Regions from separate parts of the Lysinibacillus sp. FSL M8-0337 genome, predicted to be linked through region 2. Evidence: riboswitches for the same ligand, from Rfam matches in the RefSeq annotation. Region 2 holds a riboswitch; each other region holds the start of a gene.
The links. A riboswitch is a leader RNA that binds a small molecule or an ion and turns the genes downstream of it on or off. The one in region 2 is predicted to bind thiamine pyrophosphate.
Positions count from the first base shown of each region.

Region 1 (7,262 bases), 540 kb from region 2:
AAAATGCCCTTGAAGAAGAGCAATTCTTTTATAATGCTAGTATCCAAACGGAACAGTTACGCTATGAAGAAGCCTATGCGCATCATCAAAAAGAACAAGAATATTACAGTATGGCAAAAGCTCTGAACGAGCAGTTCGAGCAACAGGAGCAACGACAAGCCCGTTTGCAAATGCTGTTACAACAACAACATTTATATACAGCCAAGGAACAGGAAATACAATTAGCTGAACAAGCGGAGCGTCTTCTTACTTTTGAACAACAGTGTGTAGAATTACGGACAGAGCAAAATCATAAGGAACAACTTTATCAGCAAGCTACAATAAATCATCAAAACGCTTTGGCACAACTAGCAATAGCCCAGCAATTATTTTCAGAGGAAGAAGCGAAAGAACCAGCGCGTCAGCAAATATTGCAACAAGAAATGCAGCTATTAGCGCTGTTACCGAAGTTTGAGGCATTTGAGCATAATCAGCAACAACTAGAAATAACGCAACAACTTGTTGAAAATGCTAAACGTGCAGTAGCAGATAATCTAAACATTTTAGAAAAAGAGCAAACCCAACTTCAAGAGTTAACAACTACCATTGAGCAATATGAAAAACAAATGGAGCCCTATGCAGGTTATTTAGAACAACTTCCTAAGCTTAAAGAACAAGTGACATTATTAGCTCAATTGGAAAAATATGAGCAAGCGAGTGAGCTAGCTGAGCAAGCACTTCAAAGGGCGCAACAGCTCTTTCAAGAAAGTAACAAAGCACTACAGACTAAGGAACAACAATGGATTACCAGTCAGGCAAGTATTTTAGCAGCCAAGTTAAAGGATGGCGATGCTTGTCCAGTTTGTGGCAGTACAACACACCACTTAACACATAGTGAGCCACTAGCGGTCGTGGATGAAGTGGAGCTGGAAACAATCCGCGCGACAGCTCATGCAAATGAGAGAAATTATTATGAAAAAGAAGCGACAGTCAAAACAACAAAACAATTGCTTCAAGAGGTGGCTGAACAGGTAGAAGCTAGCCATATATCACTAGCTGATCGAGTAGAACTTACAACTTCATTACAATTCATTGAGCAACAAGTTACTGTCTTAAAAATCGTTAACGATCAACTATCTATCGCACGGACTAAGCTAAAAGAGCAACTGGCAAGAAATGAACAATTGCAACACAAACAAGTCCAGTTAGAGCACTATTTTGCTGAGCAGTCGAAAGAATTAATTAAACAGCAAGCAATTGTGGAAGAACAACAAAAATACATTCCTGAACATGTAAAGTCATTGCAACAATTAAAGCAAACAATGGAAGATATAAAATCGCAAAAGAATGCATTACAAGCAGCATGGAATGCAAGTCAGCATAATCTACAAGCAACAAAAGAAGCGTCACATAAGGCAGCTATAGCAGAAGAACTGGCGAAAAAAGCATATGAGGAATTGCAAAACAAACTGAATGAAAAACGAGAACAATTTGTCACAAACATGAACAATGTTGGTTTTACAACATATGAAGCATATGCGGCGGCAAAGCGAAGTATTGTACAAATCGAGGAATTACGTAAAGCGTGCCGTGATTACGCTTTACAACAGCATTCTTTACAGCAACAAATCTTAGATGGAGCACAACATCTTGAAGGAAAAGAGAAGCAAAATTTAACGATATTAGAAGACAAGCTTGAGATGCTGCGAGCTACATCTGAAGAGGCATTTAAAATATTACAACAGACGAAAAATTATGCAACTGCATGTGCTGACTTTATTGTTAAAGTTGATGAAACAGCGAGGGAAATACGGATACTCGAAAAAGAAGCAGGTCGTGTAAAAGAACTTTACACCGTGTTGAATGGGCAAAATCCAAAAAAACTGTCATTTGAGCGTTACATTCAAATCAATTATTTAGATAAGATTACAGCAGCAGCCAATCTTCGTTTATTCCATTTATCAAATGGACAGTTTGAATTGCGGCGCTCTGATCGCTTGGAGAAGCATGCCAAGCAAAGTGGGTTAGGGTTAGATGTGTATGATGCTTATACGGACCAATTAAGAGATGTAAAAACATTATCTGGTGGGGAGAAGTTTAATGCGTCATTAAGTCTTGCATTAGGTATGGCAGATGTTATTCAAAGCTTCCAAGGGAATATTCAAATTGAAACGATGTTTATCGACGAGGGCTTTGGCTCTTTAGATGAGGAAGCGTTAAATAAAGCAATTGATACGTTAATTGATTTACAAGATTCAGGAAGAATGATTGGTGTTATTTCACATGTCGCCGAGTTAAAAGCCGCAATGCCAGCTGTTTTACATGTTGAAAAAACGTTAAGTGGGCATAGTACAACGCACTTTGAAGTAAAGTAGTGCCAGTCACCCAAACAATTCTAAATAAAAACCCACTTGCACTCTATGGTGTAAGTGGGTTTTGTGTGCCAGTCACTCAAACAATTAAAAGAAGTCATTGCGCTTATTTTCTACGTGTTGATACGTAGGGTGTTGTCCCTTTTTTTGCAGCAACTACTTTTTTGACAATAGGAATGACAATAGGTGCAAATTTTATAGCGGTTTTCACTACTTTGGATACTTTCATGAATATGACATCTCCTTCGTACTAAATTTTAACGTATAACTCGTACAGCTTGCACAATATTCCAAATAACAATACCTAATGATACGAGTAAATAAATTGCAAATGAAGCAAACCAAATGATAATAAATGTATTCCCATTTGAAGAAGGATCAAACGTGTTCAATGACATTGTAGAAAATATAAAGATAGAAAAGAAAATGATACCCAAGACTAACGGAATTAAGTGAGAAATAAGTGCCCGAATGGAATGTCTTTTGACTTCACTATCTTTTGAAACAAAGTAAACGATTAATGGAACGACAAATGGTGCAATAAAAATACTGAGATAACTAAACGCAGATAAAACTTTTTGATTCTCCATAATTGTTCCTCCCTTTTTAATATTTACGCATAGAAAGCGTAAAAGTTTCAAAAAAAATAATTGAGGAAAAGGTTGTAATCGCAAAGGTGGTTGCGTACAATGAGTGTGTTCAATAAAAATGAGATGTAACGACCACAAGGGGAGCTGATGATGTCAGCTGAGACTGGGCACGTAATGCCTTTACTCTTTGAACCTGTAAGTTAACACTTGCGTAGGGATGTGGATAGAAACCGACACTTTTACGATGTGAGGCTCTGTCCTGGCATCGTTTTTTTATGCCGGATTGAGATGCATATCCAAATAATTGTTTTCTATTCCTGCTCTTGTATCCTACATCGGAACAAAGGAGAGAATAATAGTATGGACAAAAAAAGATTACTCATGCTGGTGGAGATTGCAATTTTCGCAGCGGTAGGACTTGTGCTCGATCAAGTTTCCTTTAAAGTATGGGCACAAGGCGGCTCGGTAAGCTTAGTCATGATACCAATAATTTTAATGGCGTTTCGTTGGGGGTTCTTGTCAGGGCTTACAACAGGTCTATTGATTGGTGTGATGCAAACAATGTTTGGTGCTTATATTGTGCACTGGCTTCAAGGATTACTAGATTACGGGGTAGCCTTTACTGTAGTAGGTTTAGCGGCAATCGTTCGTGAACCTGTATTAAAAGCCGCAACAGCACTCAACAAAAAGAAAATGGCTCTGTACATAGTGATTGGTACGGTGCTAGCTGGTTTTTTACGCTATCTTGCACACACAATTGCAGGTGCAGTATTCTTTGCGGAGTATGCGGGCGATCAAAATGCATGGATTTATTCAATTATCTATAATGGAACATATATGTTACCAGCAACTATTTTAACCGCTATTGTCGGTGTTCTATTATTTACAGCGGCGCCACAATTAATGCAACGAAAATTATAAATGAATGGAAATGAGGCTTGGACATAACTAAAAAAATTTAAGAAACAGACGAAAGGTGTTCATAATTTTTTGCTATATGGAGAACTTAGCTATTCTTGCTTTTGCAATAAAAAAAATTAGAAGTGTTCACTAGTTGTTGGTAGCGAAGACGGTGACTCCTGCTCAGAACAGCACACAATGTAAGACACGGGCATTCCGCGCGTTAGCGAGGGTTGCGGCTTACGGTGTGCCCGCGGAAAGCAACGCCGTAGCGGACAACAACGGAATAGCAAAAAAGTGTTAGATTGATTGCAGTCAATCTAACACTTTTTCTCTTTTGTCTCAGCCACATTTTTTTATAATGAGAACTACCGTTTTAACTGTAGATAGCGCGTTAGAGAAAGGCGGTTTTAAGGTCTAAAGACTGTTAAAATCGTCTGTTTTTTCTATGAGGAGCACTATTGAAATCCTATTGGCATAGAATAATTAAAGCTTTTGGCGTTATGCACATAAAAAGTTATGTTATATTAAAGAGTAGATATTAGATGAAAGGGACGTTAAAAATGATTGTAAAAACCCAAGAAGAAATTGAAGCCTTTAAAAAAATTGGTCGCATTTGTGCGGAAATTCGTGAGGCGATGAAAGCAGCTACAAAACCTGGTGTGACAACACTTGAATTAGATGAAATTGCAGGACGCATGTTTGCTGAAGCAGGAGCTATTTCAGGTCCTAAGGGAGAGTATGATTTCCCAGGTTACACTTGTATTAGTGTCAATGAAGAAGTTGCCCATGGTATCCCAGGACAACGTATTATTAAAGAGGGGGATATTGTTAATATTGATGTATCCGGCTCTTTAAATGGTTACTTTGCAGATACAGGTATTTCTTTTGTAGTAGGGGAAGGTTATGAGGATAAAGAAAAACTTTGTCGCGTAGCAAAAAGCGCGTTTGATCGTGCAATGACAAAAGTAAAAGCTGGTTCGAAATTAAACCAAATTGGGAAAGCGGTAGAGCGTGAGGCTTATGCCAATGACTTAACAGTTATTATGAACTTAACGGGTCATGGATTAGGTCGTTCATTACATGATGAGCCAAACCACATTTTAAACTATTACGATGCGTGGGATTCAACAATTATGAAAGAGGGCATGGTGTTAGCTGTGGAGCCGTTTATTTCAGCAAAAGCAGAGCATATCGTTGAAGCTGGCGATGGCTGGACATTTATTACGCCTGACAAATCTTTAGTTGCCCAAATTGAGCATTCGATTATTGTAACAAAAGACAAACCAATCATTTTAACTTCATTAGATGAGCAATAAGACGAAATAAAAAACCTGCTTACCGATTTATTTTTGGTAAGCAGGTTTTTTTTTGACGAATAGAATACCAACAACAAGCACACCACATAAAAATAAGGCTGCGGTCGTCACAAGCAACTCGTCAAGATGATTATGAAATGCAATGCCAATGAATGCCCAGATAAAAACGCTAGGATAGACAATATCAAAATGATGATAACGTATATGTAAGGCGATTACGACACCAATTGTCAGTAAAATAACTGCCCAAAGTGGATTGCTAAGACCGAAGCCATTCCATTCATATGAAGTTAACGTAAAACTCGTATTTGTCATCAATAAAAATGTAGACCAAGCAAAGTAAAGTGAAATCGGTAGGCGGCCAGATAATGCATTATTGGAATGTGAGTACGTATTGTAAAGGAAAAATAAGTATAGTACTAACATTACTGTACAGATGAAAAATACTATGAATAATTCATAATGCCAAAATAAAATAGAAATCGCTTGTAATATACATACATTGCTAAAGAGAACAGTCTGTTTTATAGTTGTCTTTTTAAAATTCATAACTAACCAATAAGCGAGCAAAATGTAAATGACTATCCATATCATATAACTAATATTAATAGGTGCAAACATTACGGGAAAACGATTTGAGATTTCTAACGAAGATTGACCATTTATTTTTATAAAATAGGATGAAAAGGTTAGGATGAGTGAGACAATATACGTTATTGTCATTAAAATAAACTTAGGCAAGGTTTCCTCTCCCTTCGTGTTAAATTGTATAGGGAAAAGACAAATAAGTATAGGACTGTCACAGAATATCTATTTTATTATAGCGGAAAATCCTTACAATGTATCAAGTGAATTTGTTGAAATTATCTACAATTTACCATTTGGATATGCATCCAAATACTTCTTTAGTACAATAGAAATATCCAATTTGAAGGAGTGGAATTTTAATGACTCAAAATCTAAAAAATCTTGACCTATCGATTGAACTAGATAAAAAAATGTATAAAAAGAAATTAAAAGTACTTCAATATGAAATGTTAAATGCACAGCAATTTTTACTAAATAATAAAATCGGCCTTATTCTAGTATTTGAAGGAATGGATGCTGCTGGTAAGGGAGGCGCCATTAAACGTCTTATTGAGCGGGTAGACCCTAGGGGTTACGTTGTTCATCCAATTTCAGCACCACAGCCTCACGAATTACGCTATAACTACTTGCAACGTTTTTGGAGAAAATTACCGCAACATGGCCAAATTGCCATTTTCGATCGCTCTTGGTATGGACGAGTGCTAGTAGAGCGTATCGAAGGATTTGCAAATAAAGAAGAATGGTCTCGTGCGTATGAAGAGATTAACAACTTTGAGAAAATTTTAACGGCTGGAGATTACATTGTTATAAAATTCTGGTTACATGTGTCAGACGAAGAGCAATTGAAGCGTTTTAATGAGCGTGCGCAAGATCCATATAAATCATGGAAGTTAACAGATGAGGACTGGAGAAATCGCGAAAAAACACCAGAATATATCGCAGCAGCGAATGATATGTTTGAAAAAACAGACAAGAAAAATGCGCCATGGGTTTTGGTAGCAGGAAACGATAAAAAACATGCACGTGTACAAGTGCTACAAGAAACGCTTGCACATATTGAACGCGAGGCACAAAAGCGTGGTTTACATTTAACAAATGTTTTAGATAAGTCCGATTTAGAGGATGCTGAATCGTCCAGTATTGAATTGTTACAAATTCAACCAAAAAAACAAGTGAAAAATAAATAAATAATATGATTGATGCTGTGATAACAAGACAGGAGCTGTTTTGGTTGTAGCAGCATCTTTTTTTACATACAATGAACATGTACTGACAATTATCGGAAGGCTTGTGGAGAGAAATGGTGCTAAAAATTTGGAATTTATTAAGGAAAAAGGGTGGAAATGTGGTCTCGATTCAGGGGGAGAAATGCTACGTTCGCACATTCCAAGAAAAAGATGCACAAAGTTTAACGGGTCTTGTAAGCCGAAACAAATATTTTTGGTCTACATATGAACCGTTACAGCGTCCTGAATACTATACAGTTGATGCACAATATAAAAAAATCCAAGAAA
Region 1 is NZ_CP151996.1:3,915,237-3,922,498, reverse strand. Features, by position in the region: gene MKY08_RS19175 (SMC family ATPase) at 1-2,354, shown strand, start outside; gene MKY08_RS19170 (hypothetical protein) at 2,458-2,580, opposite strand; gene MKY08_RS19165 (DUF4870 domain-containing protein) at 2,609-2,941, opposite strand; TPP riboswitch at 3,069-3,176, shown strand; gene thiT (energy-coupled thiamine transporter ThiT) at 3,302-3,862, shown strand; gene map (type I methionyl aminopeptidase) at 4,405-5,160, shown strand; gene MKY08_RS19150 (hypothetical protein) at 5,188-5,901, opposite strand; gene MKY08_RS19145 (polyphosphate kinase) at 6,108-6,935, shown strand; gene MKY08_RS19140 (GNAT family protein) at 7,049-7,262, shown strand, end outside.
Region 1: another riboswitch for thiamine pyrophosphate. It lies ahead of thiT (energy-coupled thiamine transporter ThiT); the one in region 2 lies ahead of thiM (hydroxyethylthiazole kinase).

Region 2 (7,262 bases):
AAAATTTATGGATTTAAACTAAAAAAATGTTCTTTTCTTATAAAGACCAATAACGACATTATAATAAGAAGGAAACCGTCTCAAATTTGTAATTTGGGACGGTTTTTTTATGTTTTCTAGTCTTTTTCCTTTAGAGTTACATTTTACCTATAAAATTTTCGTATTAAAAATCGAATATCGCACATTCTATATTCACAAGGAGGTGAGAGACATGACAAACAACAACAGTTCAAACAAGCTTGCAGTACCTGGTGTACAACAAGCACTTGATCAAATGAAATACGAAATTGCACAAGAATTTGGTGTTCAATTAGGAGCTGACGCATCAGCTCGTGCTAACGGTTCCGTTGGTGGTGAAATCACTAAACGTCTTGTACAAATGGCAGAATCTCAATTAAAAGGTATGCCAAAACAATAATTGCAGAAAACGCATTTATTGAACTTAAAACCAGTGACCGTAAAAGGCACTGGTTTTAGTTTGTTTATTTTTACTTTTTTTATGACTGCGTAACTCGAATAATTCAATCAATACGATTTAAAGGTCTCTACGGTTTGGTGAATATTATGACTATCACAAATAGCGGAAATAACTGCTACACCGTCTGCACCAGCTTTGAATACTGTTTCTGCATTCTGACAGTTAATGCCACCAATTGCTACAATCGGCAACTCGGGATAATGACGACGTGCTTGTTGTAAAAATTCAGTACCACTTGGCGCTTTGGCATCATTTTTAGAAGTGGTAGCAAAAATGGGACCAATACCTACATAATCTGCTCCATTTTCTATAGCGATGTGTAATTCATCCGCTGTATGAACCGAAACACCAAGTATTATTTCCGCACCAATTTTTTCTCGTACTAATGAGATGGGAAAATCATCTTGTCCAATATGAATACCGTCTGCCTTGAGTTTTAAAGCAAGCTCAATATCATCATTTACGATAAATGGAACATTGTAGTGACGACATCGTTTTTGGCATTGACGGGCAAAATGTTCATAATCTTCATTTGTCAGTGCATCTATTCCTTTTTCTCGGAATTGGAACATCGTAATGCCAGCTTGCAATGCTTCCTCTAGTATTGCTAATGGTTGTTTGATTTTGGCATTCGCTGTGCCCATTATAAAATAAAGCTGCAAATCACTGCGTTTCACCTATGATCACCTCGCAACTTTCTTTGAATTTTTGGTAAGCAAAATGATTGGTTGGTCCATTGCCATGACCAATTGATAAGTTATGAGTAATGGCTAATTGAATGAATTTCTTAGCCTCAATAATGGCTTGCTCTATCGGCATTTGACGGCCGATAAAAGCTGTTAATGCGGCAGAAAATGTACACCCTGTCCCGTGTGTATTTTTCGTCGCAATTCGACTAGTCTGCATTGAGAATGATTTGCCATCTTTAAAAAACACATAATCTACAGCAAAATCTTCGTTCGCTAGATGACCACCTTTGATAATCACGCATTGAACACCTAGCTGTAATAACGATTGCGCCGCAAGTCGAATGTCAGACACGGTTTCGATTTTTCTTGCAGTTAATGTTTCAGCTTCTGGTATATTCGGCGTTACAATCGTGGCAAGTGGTAATAAATTGTTTCTTAATGCCTCAACAGCCTCTTGTTGTAATAAAGTTTCACCGCCCTTTGCAATCATGACAGGATCAACAATAAGAGGGATGGTTAAATTCGTCATAGCTAGCGCAATTGTACGAATAATATCAGAGGAAAAAAGCATGCCAGTCTTAATGGCACTAATTGGAAAATCCTCTAAGAGAGCATGAAATTGTTTATTTATAAAGGCTTGTTCAATTGGTAGCACATCCATGACACCTTGTGTGTTTTGGGCAGTTAAAGCTGTAATTACGGACGTTCCGAATACATCTAATTCTTGAAATGTTTTTAAATCCGCTTGGATACCTGCACCGCCACCGCTATCAGAGCCCGCTATTGTTGTAACAATGTGCATTAACTATCACCATCCTGAGATAAACGATGCAATTCATTTAAGACAGCTACTGCGAAATCTCCATTATAAGGAGCAGCTGAATGAGCATTTTCAGCAATTTTTTTATAGCTCGTTAATGTATCACATAATTGGGAAAAAGGCTCATTACCCGCAATATAAGCAGCACAACAAATGGCACTTAATAAACAGCCAGTACCTGTCACTTCTGTCATTCGAGTATGACCACCAACAATCCATTGCGCAAGGTTCCCATCGGTTATGAAATCTTTTTCACCCGTTACAATCACGATGCAATTATATTTTTTTGCTATTTCTTTTGCTTTATCCTCAACAGAAATGGAACCAGTACCACTATCAACGCCTTTTTGTTGCCATTGTACATTAGCAATCGCGGCAAGTTCGCCAACATTACAGCGGATAACAGCAAAATGAATTGTGTCTAATAACTGTAGTACCGTTTGTTTGCGGTATGCTGTAGCGCCAGCGGCTACTGGGTCCAAAATTACTGGTACACCAAGGGCATTCGCTTTTTTTCCTGCAAGTAACATCGACTCTTTTGTGCGTGTAGTAAGCGTTCCTATATTTACCAATAACGCTGATGCGATGGATACCATTTCTTCGACTTCCTGCGGATCATCCGCCATTACCGGTGATGCACCAATGGCTAGTAAGCCATTTGCTTGAAAATTTGCCACTACATAATTGGTTATGCAGTGAATCAACGGTTGTTTTTTACGAATCGTTTGAAAAATCATTGTAGTCCTCCTCTTTTGGTGGACGTAAGCATGCAAAAAAAGCTCTTTTCGTTCGGGCACAAGGCACACGTAAAAAGAGCTTTTCATCAATAATAAGATGTGTATTGCTCCCTACGTCAGTATTAACTAACAGGTTCAAAGGGTCAGGTTTTACCTTCTCAACTCACTAGAGTCCCCCTGCAATCATGAAAATTTTAGTTGACCAAAATGTAACATACCTTTTCGTAGTATTCAATAGCATTTTATCATTATTTGGAAAGCAGTGACTGATGCCATATACTAAACCATGATAATTGTCATGACTTTTTTAAAATAGGGTCCTTCCATTGAAAATCGTAAAAAATGAGTTTTATAATGAACCTAGTATTAAGGAGGAAGTTATGATGAAAAGACAGGATTTAATTGCACCAGAATGGTATAACATTGTGGAGGAAATTGAAAAGTACGCTCAAGATCCATCTAAAAATGCATTAATTGTTTATAATGACAACGAAGAAATTCAATATATTACATACGCAAATTTACTGGAAAAGGCGAATCAGGCTGCCCATGTATTTACTTCGCAGGGATTAACGAAGGGCGATGTGCTATTAGTGATGGTTCCAAGATCTGTCGAAGCTTATATTGTTTACATTGCGGCACTGAAAGCGGGTTTAACTATTATCCCTAGCTCTGAAATGTTACGTACAAAGGATATTGAATATCGTATTACACATGCCAATGCCAAAGGTATTATCGCCTATGAGCCATATATTGAGCAATTTGACGACGTAACAAATTTAAAAGGGATTATGCAATTCGTTATTGGTCACGCACATGCACCATGGCAACCATTGCTTGAAAAAATGAAGGAGCATCCTACAAATTATCTAAACCCTACACCGACAAAAAGTACAGATAATGCCTTTTTAGCTTATACAAGTGGAACAACAGGGAATCCTAAGGCAGCTGTTCATACACATAGCTGGGGTTATGCGCATTTACGTACGACAGCACCGAATTGGTTAGGCGTACAAGAAAATGATATAGTTTGGGCTACTGCTGCACCTGGTTGGCAAAAGTGGATTTGGAGTCCGTTCCTAGCAACGTTAGGTAGCGGAGCAACAGCATTTGTCTATAAAGGAAAATTTGATGCTTCTACTTACTTGTCATTGCTAGAAAAATTTAAAGTGAATGTGTTATGTTGTACCCCAACAGAATATCGCTTTATGGCCACACTTAACAATTTACAGGACTATAATTTAAGTGCCATCCGTCAAGCTGTATCAGCGGGTGAACCGTTAAATAGTGAAGTCGTTAAAGTGTTTTCAAAAACTTTTAATATTCAAGTGCGTGATGGCTATGGCCAAACAGAAAATACATTGCTTGTTGGGACACTGGTTGGCATGGATGCTCGCGTTGGCTCTATGGGTAAACCGACACCAGGCAATACAGTCGAAATTATTGATGATTTTGGAAATCCTGTTGCGGATGGCGTTGTTGGAGATATTGCTGTCCATCGTCAAACACCTGCACTGTTTAAAAAGTATTTCAAAGACCCAGAACGCACTAGCATGCAATTCCGTGGAGATTGGTATATTACCGGTGACCGAGCATATAAAGATGCAGATGGCTATTTTTGGTTTGAGGGACGTGGTGATGATGTCATTATTTCGTCAGGCTATACAATTGGGCCATTTGAAGTGGAAGATGCCTTAATGAAGCACCCTACTGTCAAAGAAGCTGCTGTTGTGGCAAGCCCTGATGAAGTAAGAGGAAATATAGTGAAAGCCTTTATCGTCTTGCGTGAAGGAGTGACAGGTGATGATACGCTTATTCAAAAGCTACAAAACCATGTGAAGCTGATGACAGCACCCTATAAATATCCACGGGCAATTGAATTTGTTGAAGCATTACCAAAGACTGCATCTGGAAAAATCCGACGTGTCGAATTACGACAACAAGAAAAAGCCCATTACACACACCAATAATTATTTCCTAGGAAATAATGTCGAAAAATCAAAGTTCATGCTTTATGATGAACTTTTGATTTTTTTGTACTCTCCCTATTTTGTTTATGGCAAATTCATAAACATGAGAAAAACTTTTACATAAAAATTACTTAAAAGTGAAACGTTTTGGACATTTAGACGTATAACGTGAAGAGGAGGCGATTATATGAATACAAAAAGGTGGATAGCCTTAGCAGTTGCAGCTGTATTATTAGTGTTTTCATTAGGACTTAACACGATTATGGCGATTTTTAAATCAGATTTCTTTAGTAATTTTGATAGCGTAATGGCTGGCAAAAATTTAGATGTATACGAAACGGTTATTGAAGGTGAAGATTATACAAAACGTATCGCATATTTGAAAGTGGATGGGACGATTCAAGATGTTGGGTCGAATACATTATGGCAATCCGTTGCTTACGATCACCAGTTTTTCTTAAATCAATTGGATAATATTTTAGCTGATGATACAGTACAGGGAATTGTACTAAGTGTGAATACTCCAGGTGGTGGAGTAAAGGAATCGGCAGAAATTTATAAGAAATTGTTAGAAATTAAAGAAGAGCGTCAAATTCCTATCTATGTGTCAATGGATTCTATGGCAGCGTCGGGTGGTTACTACATTTCAGCACCAGCAGATAAAATTTATGCACATCGTGATACAATAACAGGTTCTATTGGTGTCATTATGCAATCTATTAATTATCAGGAATTAGCCGAAAAAGTGGGCGTGAAATTTGAAACGTTTAAATCAGGGCAACATAAAGATATGCTAAGCCCTACACGTGAAATTACTGCAGAAGAACGTGCTATGATGCAAGATATGATTAATGAATCATATGAAGAGTTCGTTGATATAGTTGAAAAAGGGCGCAATATGTCTGAAGCGGATGTCAAAAAGGTAGCTGATGGTCGAATTCTTGGTGGTACAAAGGCACTTGAAGCAGGCTTAATTGACGAAATAGGCGATGAGCAAGCGGCAATTGCAGCTTTACGACAAGATTTTGGATTAGAGGATGCTGTTCTTTTCGAATACTCGTATAATCAAGGAGGCTTACCGTCATTAATTGGCATGAAAGTTGGTTCACTATTTGGTCCTTCGGCTGAAGAAAAAATGTTGATGAAAATTATGACGGAATATAAGGCACCAAAAATGATGTATTTATATGGTGAATACTAAGGAGGGCATACCATGACAAACAATGATTTCGTTTTGCAAGGGGCACCCTCGATAAGCCAAGAATTACTAGATAAAACAGTGACGCCTACAGTGATGACAAACTATCAATTGAAGACCGCAGGATTTTGGGTACGTTTTTGGGCATTTGTCCTAGATGGATTAGTTATTTCTGCTATTATAGGAATTGCTGTTAATCCAATATTTTACTTAATGGACTGGTCATTATCAGAATCGGTATGGTATGCACCTATCTCAATTATTTCAGCTGTTCTTTATTATTGTTACTTTGTCTTGATGACGAAATTTTTCGGGCAAACTTTAGGGAAAATGGCATTGGGGTTACGCGTTGTATCGCTGAAACAGGATAAACTACAATGGTCAGATGTGCTGTTCAGAGAATGGATTGGTCGCTTAATCAGTAATATCTTTACGCCGCTGTATATTTTAGTTGCTATTTTACCGGACAATCAAGGTATACATGATTACTTTGCTGAGACTACGGTTGTTCATGAAAAAGTGTATATAGCAAAAGAGACTGTGCAAGCAACGGTACAAACGCCAGCAACTATTCAGGAAGCCGCTAAAGAACCTGAAAAGTTGGAGGAAAAACCTGAGGAATGATCAGCAGGTAAAACACAACTTTAAGTGACTTTTAAATTTTTAATTTGTAAAGTGTTAGATGATTACAGTCATCTAACATTTTTTAGTAATTATCTTCAAAAATGTGTGTGAACAGTGTAAATAGGAGTGGTAGCTGACAAGCCATCACATTAATTGCATGAAGATAAGCTGTCCTAGTTGCAATTATTTCCCTACATTTAGTAAGATTATGTACATATGATGATTAGGAGGCGTTAACATGGCACAAATTACATTTAAAAAGGGTCCAGTAACACTAATAGGTAACGAAGTAAAGGTTGGAGACCAAGCACCGGATTTCACAGTATTAGCAAATGATTTATCACCTGTTTCTTTAAAAGATTCAGAAGGTAAAATTCGCTTGTTTAGCGTAGTCCCATCATTAGATACAGGTGTATGTGATGCACAAACGCGCCGTTTTAATGAGGAAGCTGCAAATTTAGGCGATGATGTAGTAATTTATACAGTATCAGTTGACCTGCCATTTGCTCAAAAACGTTGGTGCGGAGCTGCAGGAATTGATGCTGTTCAAACAGTTTCAGATCATCGTGACCTGTCATTTGGTGAAGCATATGGCGTATATATTAAAGAATTACGCCTTCTAGCACGCGCCGTTTTTGTGGTAGATGCAACTGGCAAAGTGACTTATGTCGAGTATGTACCTGAGGCTACAGATCATCCAAACTATGAAGCAGCAATTGCAGCAGTGAAAGCACTAGCATAATTTG
Region 2 is NZ_CP151996.1:3,377,530-3,384,791, reverse strand. Features, by position in the region: gene MKY08_RS16380 (alpha/beta-type small acid-soluble spore protein) at 212-418, shown strand; gene thiE (thiamine phosphate synthase) at 526-1,155, opposite strand; gene thiD (bifunctional hydroxymethylpyrimidine kinase/phosphomethylpyrimidine kinase) at 1,142-1,969, opposite strand; gene thiM (hydroxyethylthiazole kinase) at 1,969-2,724, opposite strand; TPP riboswitch at 2,816-2,913, opposite strand; gene MKY08_RS16360 (acyl--CoA ligase) at 3,108-4,694, shown strand; gene sppA (signal peptide peptidase SppA) at 4,882-5,895, shown strand; gene MKY08_RS16350 (RDD family protein) at 5,908-6,516, shown strand; gene tpx (thiol peroxidase) at 6,755-7,258, shown strand.

Region 3 (7,262 bases), 1.4 Mb from region 2:
TGAATTTTATTAACAACTTTATCAACAGAAGTATTAGGTGTAATTGTTGACGTCAGTATTTTTTGTGTTGCGTCACTTACAAAGGTTTTTTGCGCAGCATTTAACCTATTGTACCAATCTCTCGTTTCAATTACATTTTGATAATAGTTAACAGAAGTAGAGTCAACGGAAGCTAATTTTTCTTCAATTTGTGCGGCTAGTCGACGATAACTTACTCTTGTTTGTTGATGATTGGATAGTGTCCCATAATTCGTTACATATTGCTTTTCAGTTTCTGTTAACGCATTGTAAGCCTTTAGTGCAGCTTCTAAGTATGGCTGAAACGAAAAGGATGTATCATTAATATTGGAAATCAACTGGATAACGTTGTTAACGTTAGAATTATAATAGTAATTATTATATATGTAAGCAGTCTTGGCATGTGCCGAATGATCAGCAGCTGAGGCAGACGTTATAGGTGTTGAATAGATAAGTGAAGGTACTGCTACTAGTGCAAGCAAGGCTAGGTTTCTTTTGTGTTTCATATGGGCAAACCTCCTATATTTTATACCTAATTTTATCATAGCTTAAGGATTTTATATGCATATTTTAGCTGAATAGGTAAAAAGGTCCGATGTTTTTTTAAGCTCAATACGTCTTATTTACGACAAATATGATTGTAAACAACTGTATTAATTGAAAACTTTACGTTGCTTGGTAAATTCAGTGAAACTTTTATTGTTATACTACCAATGATACATTATGATTATTTTATAAAAATGGAGGTGTTTGTAATGAAAAAATCCAAAAGTATTGCATTAAAGCTCACTTCTTTAATTTTAGGTGTATTTTTAGTATTATTTGTTGCTTATACATTGGTAACTAGCGCTACTCTGCATACTCAAAGTGTTGATGATTCAGAGAAGGCAACGCTGCAAAATGCGGAGTTATCTGCTGCAAAAATGAGCGAACGGTTTAAAAAAGCTAATGATACATTACAAACAACAAAACGTATTGTTGAAGCAATGGAAAAAAATGATGCGCTTTCGACAGAAAGTGTAATGGATATACTGAATACGAATTTAACGAATAATGATGATTTACTTGGTGTAGGGGCCGTTATAGAAAATGGTGCAGTAAAAGTTGGACCAACTACTGATACGGCATTAATTGATGTGAAAAATCGCTTTATCCCTTATCTAACTAAAGATGGCAACCAAATCAATACAGACCCTATAGAAGGAATTGACGATCCGAAAGCCGAAGATGCTTGGTATCGGATTCCAAAAGGAGAAGGGCGTGCTGTATTAACAGAGCCATATGATTATAATGTGAACGGTAAAACTATCTCGATGACGACTATTTCTGTGCCACTGTATAACGCTTCAGGTACATATTTTGGCGTGTTAACGGCAGACTTATCTATCGACTTTTTAAAGGAGTTAGCTGACTCTATTCAGCCTGATGGTGGTTATGCAGGCATTATTACAGATCAAGGTATGTTAACAGTCAATAGTATTAATGAAAAGCTAGATGGGACGAATATGCAGGATGCAGTTGATTGGGCAAGCATTAGACAATCTATGGATGAAGGAAAACCGGACAGTCTTTATGTAGACTCTAAGCAGCTTGGGGAAAAATCATTTAATGCTTTTGCTCCAATGATGTTAGAAAATATTGATGAGGTATGGTCAGTGCAATTAGTTTTACCTAATTCCAAAATATTAGAAACGTATAATAAAATCCTTGTTTTCACGATTGTATCAGCAATTATTATGGTAATTTTAATGGCCGCTGCTAGTGCAATGTTTATATATAAGCAGTTGAAGCCTTTAAAGGTTTTACGTACATCTATTGAAACAGCAGCAGAAGGCGATTTAACGAAAAAGATAGATGATAAATTTATAAAATCCGATGAAATTGGCGCTGTTGCATTAGCTTATAATAATATGCTGGATAAGACGAATGATGCCATACATACGGTATTAAATTCTTCAACATTGCTCAATCAATCATCGGACCATGTTCATGAAGCCTTTAATGAAATTGTAGCATCAAGTCAGGAAGTATCTGTCGCAATTAACGAAATAGCGCAAGGTGCATCAAAACAATCAGAGGATACAGAAGAAACGAATTATCGAATGATTGACTTATCTGACCAAATTGACGCCATTACAAGGCTGTCAAAGCAAATGGACGAGCTGTCAATCAAAACACAAACTTCTACAGAACAGGGCATGAAAGAAGTGGAAAGTTTACGTGACCGAAATGCGGAAACGAATGAAATGAATGGACGTATCCAACGTCAAATGGAATCTTTGTCTAGCAATATTAACAATATCAATCAAATTATTGCATCTATTCAAGGAATAACAGAGCAAACGAATCTATTAGCACTGAATGCAAGTATAGAAGCTGCTCGAGCGGGAGAACATGGGAAAGGCTTTGCAGTAGTAGCAGAGGAAGTGCGTAAACTGGCAGAGCAGTCTAAAAACGAAACAGAAGTCATTAAACAAACGGTCTCTAGCATCCTAGCAGATTCAAAGCAAACGGTATCCGTTATTGCTTCCAATGCAAGCTTAATGCAAGCGCAAAATGAATCGGTACAAAATACAGAGTTAGCTTTTAAAGATAATAACGAGCTATCTCAATCAATTGCAACAGCAATTAACGAACTACTGTCAGAGCTTTCACAAATGTTGGAGCAAAAAGACCAAGCCATTACGGCGATTCAAAGTATTTCCGCTGTTTCAGAGGAAACTGCTGCTTCAGCAGAACAGGTGAGTGCATCAGCCGCAGACCAACAAGCAGAAATGGAAAAAGTCGCAGAATCTATCAACAACATGAACCAAATTTCTAAAGAACTCCAAGAGGTCGTGAATCGATTTAAACTTGCTAAATAAAGCGAGATGGAGATACCCGCGAAGCAGGGAGATTTCCCCGCGAAGCAAGGAGGTTTCCCCGCGAAGCAGAGCAAAAACCTACAAACAAAAAAAAGAGCTGTCCTAGCAAGGGACAGTCCTTTTTTTATGTAAACTTATACTAGCGGCGGAGCATTGACCCATGTTGTGAACAGTTTTACTATAGAAAGAGATGAAAGGGGGTCACCTCCATGATGTATCTCGGTATGATTTTCTTTAAAATAGTTGCCCCTATTTTAGTGTTGCTTGTACTTGGTGCATTTTTACAAAAGAAATTTTCTTTTAATTTGAAAGCATTATCTCAGCTTATTACGTATTGTTTTATGCCAGCTGCTGTATTTGTGAATTTATATGAAACAAGTGTGGAGTTATCAGTGCTAGGGGAAGTGGCATTATTTATTGTGCTCTTTATCGGCAGTCAAATGGTGCTTAGTCATTTTTTAGCGAAGGGGCTTGGACTAGCGAAAACAGAGACGGCAGTTTTTAAAAATAGTGTTGTCCTTATTAACTCTGGCAACTATGGTATTCCAGTAGCACAAATGATTTTCGCAACGCAGCCAATTGGGGTTGCAATTCAAGTGATTCTCGTTATTTTTCAAAATATGACGACTTATACATATGGTTTATATAATTTAATCTCGTCGACTAAATCAGGGATGGCAATCATAAAGGACTTCCTGAAAATGCCCATTATTCATGCCCTTATAATAGGTGTGGCAATGAATTTCTTTAATATTGGCATTCCACAATTTATCCGTATTCCTATTGACCACGTAGCAGATGGCTTTATTGCCGTAGCTCTTATTACACTGGGTGCTCAACTATCACAGCTTGAAATCAAATCCATGTTTAATAAAACGGTGTTTGTTAGCTGCATTACACGTCTAGTAGTAGGTCCAGCCGTTGCATTGCTTATTATTTTTGTCCTCGGTTTAGATGGTGTTGTCGCCCAGTCACTTTTCATTGCAAGTGCTTTTCCGACCTCACGTAATAGCTCAAGCTTGGCATTAGAATATGATGTTGAGTCGGCAACTGCTGCGCAAACGGTCCTTTTTTCAACAATTGTTAGCTGTCTTACAGTAACAATTGTCATTTATCTAGCAGAACTGCTATTTACGTAATTACTCGAGGATAATAGCAAGATAAATCTAATTATAACTTCCATCTATTAGAAAAATCTGTTACACTATCATCAAACTTAATAGCTATAACTAGGGGAGTCCGATGAGTCGGGCTGAGAGGGAAACGCATAGAGGTTTCTTGACCCTTTGGACCTGATCTGGCTCATACCAGCGTGGGAAAGTTAATGAATATCGCACTCCTTGAATTTTTTGCGATAAATAAACCTTACATGTACAGCCGGATCCAATTTTTTTGGATTCGGCTTTTTATTTGTAATGCTACCTATTGGCGTGAGCTAGATTCGGTCCTTTTTAAACATTTATGGAAAAGGGAGCGGAATACTATATGACAACAGTTAGCGAAAAGAACATTATCATTATGACAAGTTTTGACGGAAGTAAAAAAGTATATGTAGAAGGAACACGCCCAGATATTTTAGTACCGATGCGTGAAATTCAGCTAAGCCCAACAACGGGTAGTTTTGGAGAAGAGGATAATGCACCAGTGCGTGTTTATGATACGAGCGGTCCTTATACGGACCCAACTTACAAAGTGGATATTACAAAAGGTTTACCTGCATTGCGTAGTGCGTGGATAAAAGAACGTGGAGATGTAGAGGAGTACGAAGGGCGGACGATTAAACCAGAGGATAATGGCTTCCGCAAAGCAGACGACCCTCGTATGAAGGAAAACGTTTTTCCGGAGCTTTCCCGAAAACCATTACGTGCAAAAAAAGGTCGCAACGTGACACAACTGCATTATGCAAGACAAGGGATTATTACCCCGGAAATGGAATTTGTAGCGATTCGTGAACATGTTGAACCAGAATTTGTACGTGCAGAAATTGCTGCAGGACGTGCCATTATGCCATCCAATATTAATCATCCAGAAGCAGAGCCGATGATTATTGGCCGAAACTTTCATGTCAAAATTAATGCCAATATTGGTAATTCGGCTGTTTCTTCCTCTATAGCAGAGGAAGTTGAAAAAATGACATGGGCTACACGATGGGGCGCAGATAATATAATGGATCTATCTACTGGCAAGCATATTCATACAACCCGCGAATGGATTATTCGTAATGCGGCTGTACCTGTAGGAACTGTGCCGATTTATCAGGCACTTGAAAAGGTCAATGGTGTAGCGGAGGATTTAACATGGGAAGTGTATCGTGATACGTTGATCGAGCAAGCGGAACAAGGGGTGGATTACTTTACGATTCATGCAGGCGTGTTGCTTCGTTATGTACCACTCACAGCTAATCGCGTAACGGGCATTGTGTCGCGTGGTGGTTCGATTATGGCGCAATGGTGTCTGTTCCATCACCAAGAAAACTTCTTATATACCCATTTTGAAGAAATTTGTGAAATTATGAAAATGTATGATGTTGCTTTTTCATTAGGGGATGGTTTACGCCCAGGCTCAATTGCAGATGCCAATGATGAAGCACAGTTTGCGGAGCTTGATACGTTAGGAGAGCTAACACAAATTGCATGGAAGCACGATGTACAAGTAATGGTAGAGGGACCTGGGCATGTACCGATGCATCTCATTAAGGAAAATATGGACAAACAATTGGAAGTTTGCAAAGAAGCACCTTTTTACACATTGGGGCCTCTTACAACAGATATCGCGCCAGGCTATGACCATATTACATCTGCCATTGGCGCAGCAATGATTGGCTGGTTTGGCACAGCGATGCTATGCTATGTGACACCGAAAGAACACCTAGGTTTACCGAATCGAGAAGATGTTCGTGTAGGGGTCATTACCTATAAAATTGCGGCACATGCTGCTGATTTGGCGAAAGGGCACCCTGGAGCACAACAAAGAGATGATGCGCTATCCAAAGCGCGATTTGAGTTCCGCTGGCGCGATCAGTTTAACTTATCACTAGACCCAGAACGAGCAGTAGAATATCACGATGAAACATTACCTGCAGAGGGAGCAAAAACAGCCCATTTCTGCTCAATGTGTGGCCCTAAGTTTTGCAGTATGAGAATTTCTCAAGATATTCGTAACTATGCTAAAGAAAAAGATTTAAATACGACAGAAGCTATCCATCAAGGAATGAAGGAAAAGGCTCAAGAGTTTAAAGAAGCTGGTAGCCGCTTGTATCAGTAACAAAAGAAATAACCGATAAACCGTGGACAACATCTGATTCACCATATTAGCAAAAAGTGTTAGATTGACTGCAATCAATCTAACACTTTTTTGTCTTAGCTTTTTAGACTTTAAATTTATTTATATGTTCTTGAAGGGTGGTAGCCCCATCGTTTAAAGATTGTACAACAGCGTTCATTTCTTGGATGGTGGATGTTTGTTCTTCAATTGCGCTTGCAATTGTTTCGGATTGTTCTGCCACATTTTTTGCCACCGCGGACATCTCATTGACAGATGCAGCAACTTCTTCAGTGCTTGCAGAAATTTGTTGAGTAGAAGCAGAAACGTCTTCTATTTCGGATGCCATATCTTCAATTGCACCCATAATGCCATTAAAGGCGTCTTGCGCATGTTGAATGTAAGAAACACCTTCATCAATATTTTGTACTGTAACGCTCACCGCTTTTTCGACTTCCAATGTATTTTGCTGAATATCATTAATTAAGTTAATGATTCGGTTGGCTGATATTTTGGATTCCTCCGCTAATTTACGTACTTCATCTGCAACGACGGCAAATCCTTGCCCATGTTCGCCAGCACGCACTGCTTCGATGGCAGCATTCAAAGCCAGCAGGTTGGTCTGATCGGTAATTTCAGTAATGACTTTCGTTATATTTTCAATTTCAGTCGATTGCGTACTTAGCTGTTTAATAAGCGCATTTGTCTTATCTGAAGATTGTTGTATAACCATCATTTGATTTTCGGTCTTTTGCAACATCTTTTCACCATTAGTAGCAACGCTTTGTGTATCAAGTGCTTTCGTATGAAGCATCTGTGTGGCTTCAGCGATGCGTTGGACTCCACGTGCAGTTTCATCCATAGCCATAGCAGTTTCTTGCCCTGTCATGACAGCCTGACTACCGCCTTGGGCCATTATTTCTATGCATTTAGCAACATCAGTTGAAGAAGAAGTAACGTCGTCAGTGCTTGCGGCTAATTCTCCTGCACTTGTAGTAGTATGTTCTACATTTATCGCTATATTGTCAATGAGAGAGCGCAAATTTGCTTTCATTACATTAAATGAATCGGCTAACTTTCGAATCTCATCTTTTGTCTTTACTTTCACATCCTCTTGAC
Region 3 is NZ_CP151996.1:200,244-207,505, forward strand. Features, by position in the region: gene MKY08_RS00930 (hypothetical protein) at 1-524, opposite strand, end outside; gene MKY08_RS00935 (methyl-accepting chemotaxis protein) at 774-2,882, shown strand; gene MKY08_RS00940 (AEC family transporter) at 3,092-4,021, shown strand; TPP riboswitch at 4,104-4,218, shown strand; gene thiC (phosphomethylpyrimidine synthase ThiC) at 4,368-6,146, shown strand; gene MKY08_RS00950 (methyl-accepting chemotaxis protein) at 6,250-7,262, opposite strand, start outside.
Region 3: another riboswitch for thiamine pyrophosphate. It lies ahead of thiC (phosphomethylpyrimidine synthase ThiC); the one in region 2 lies ahead of thiM (hydroxyethylthiazole kinase).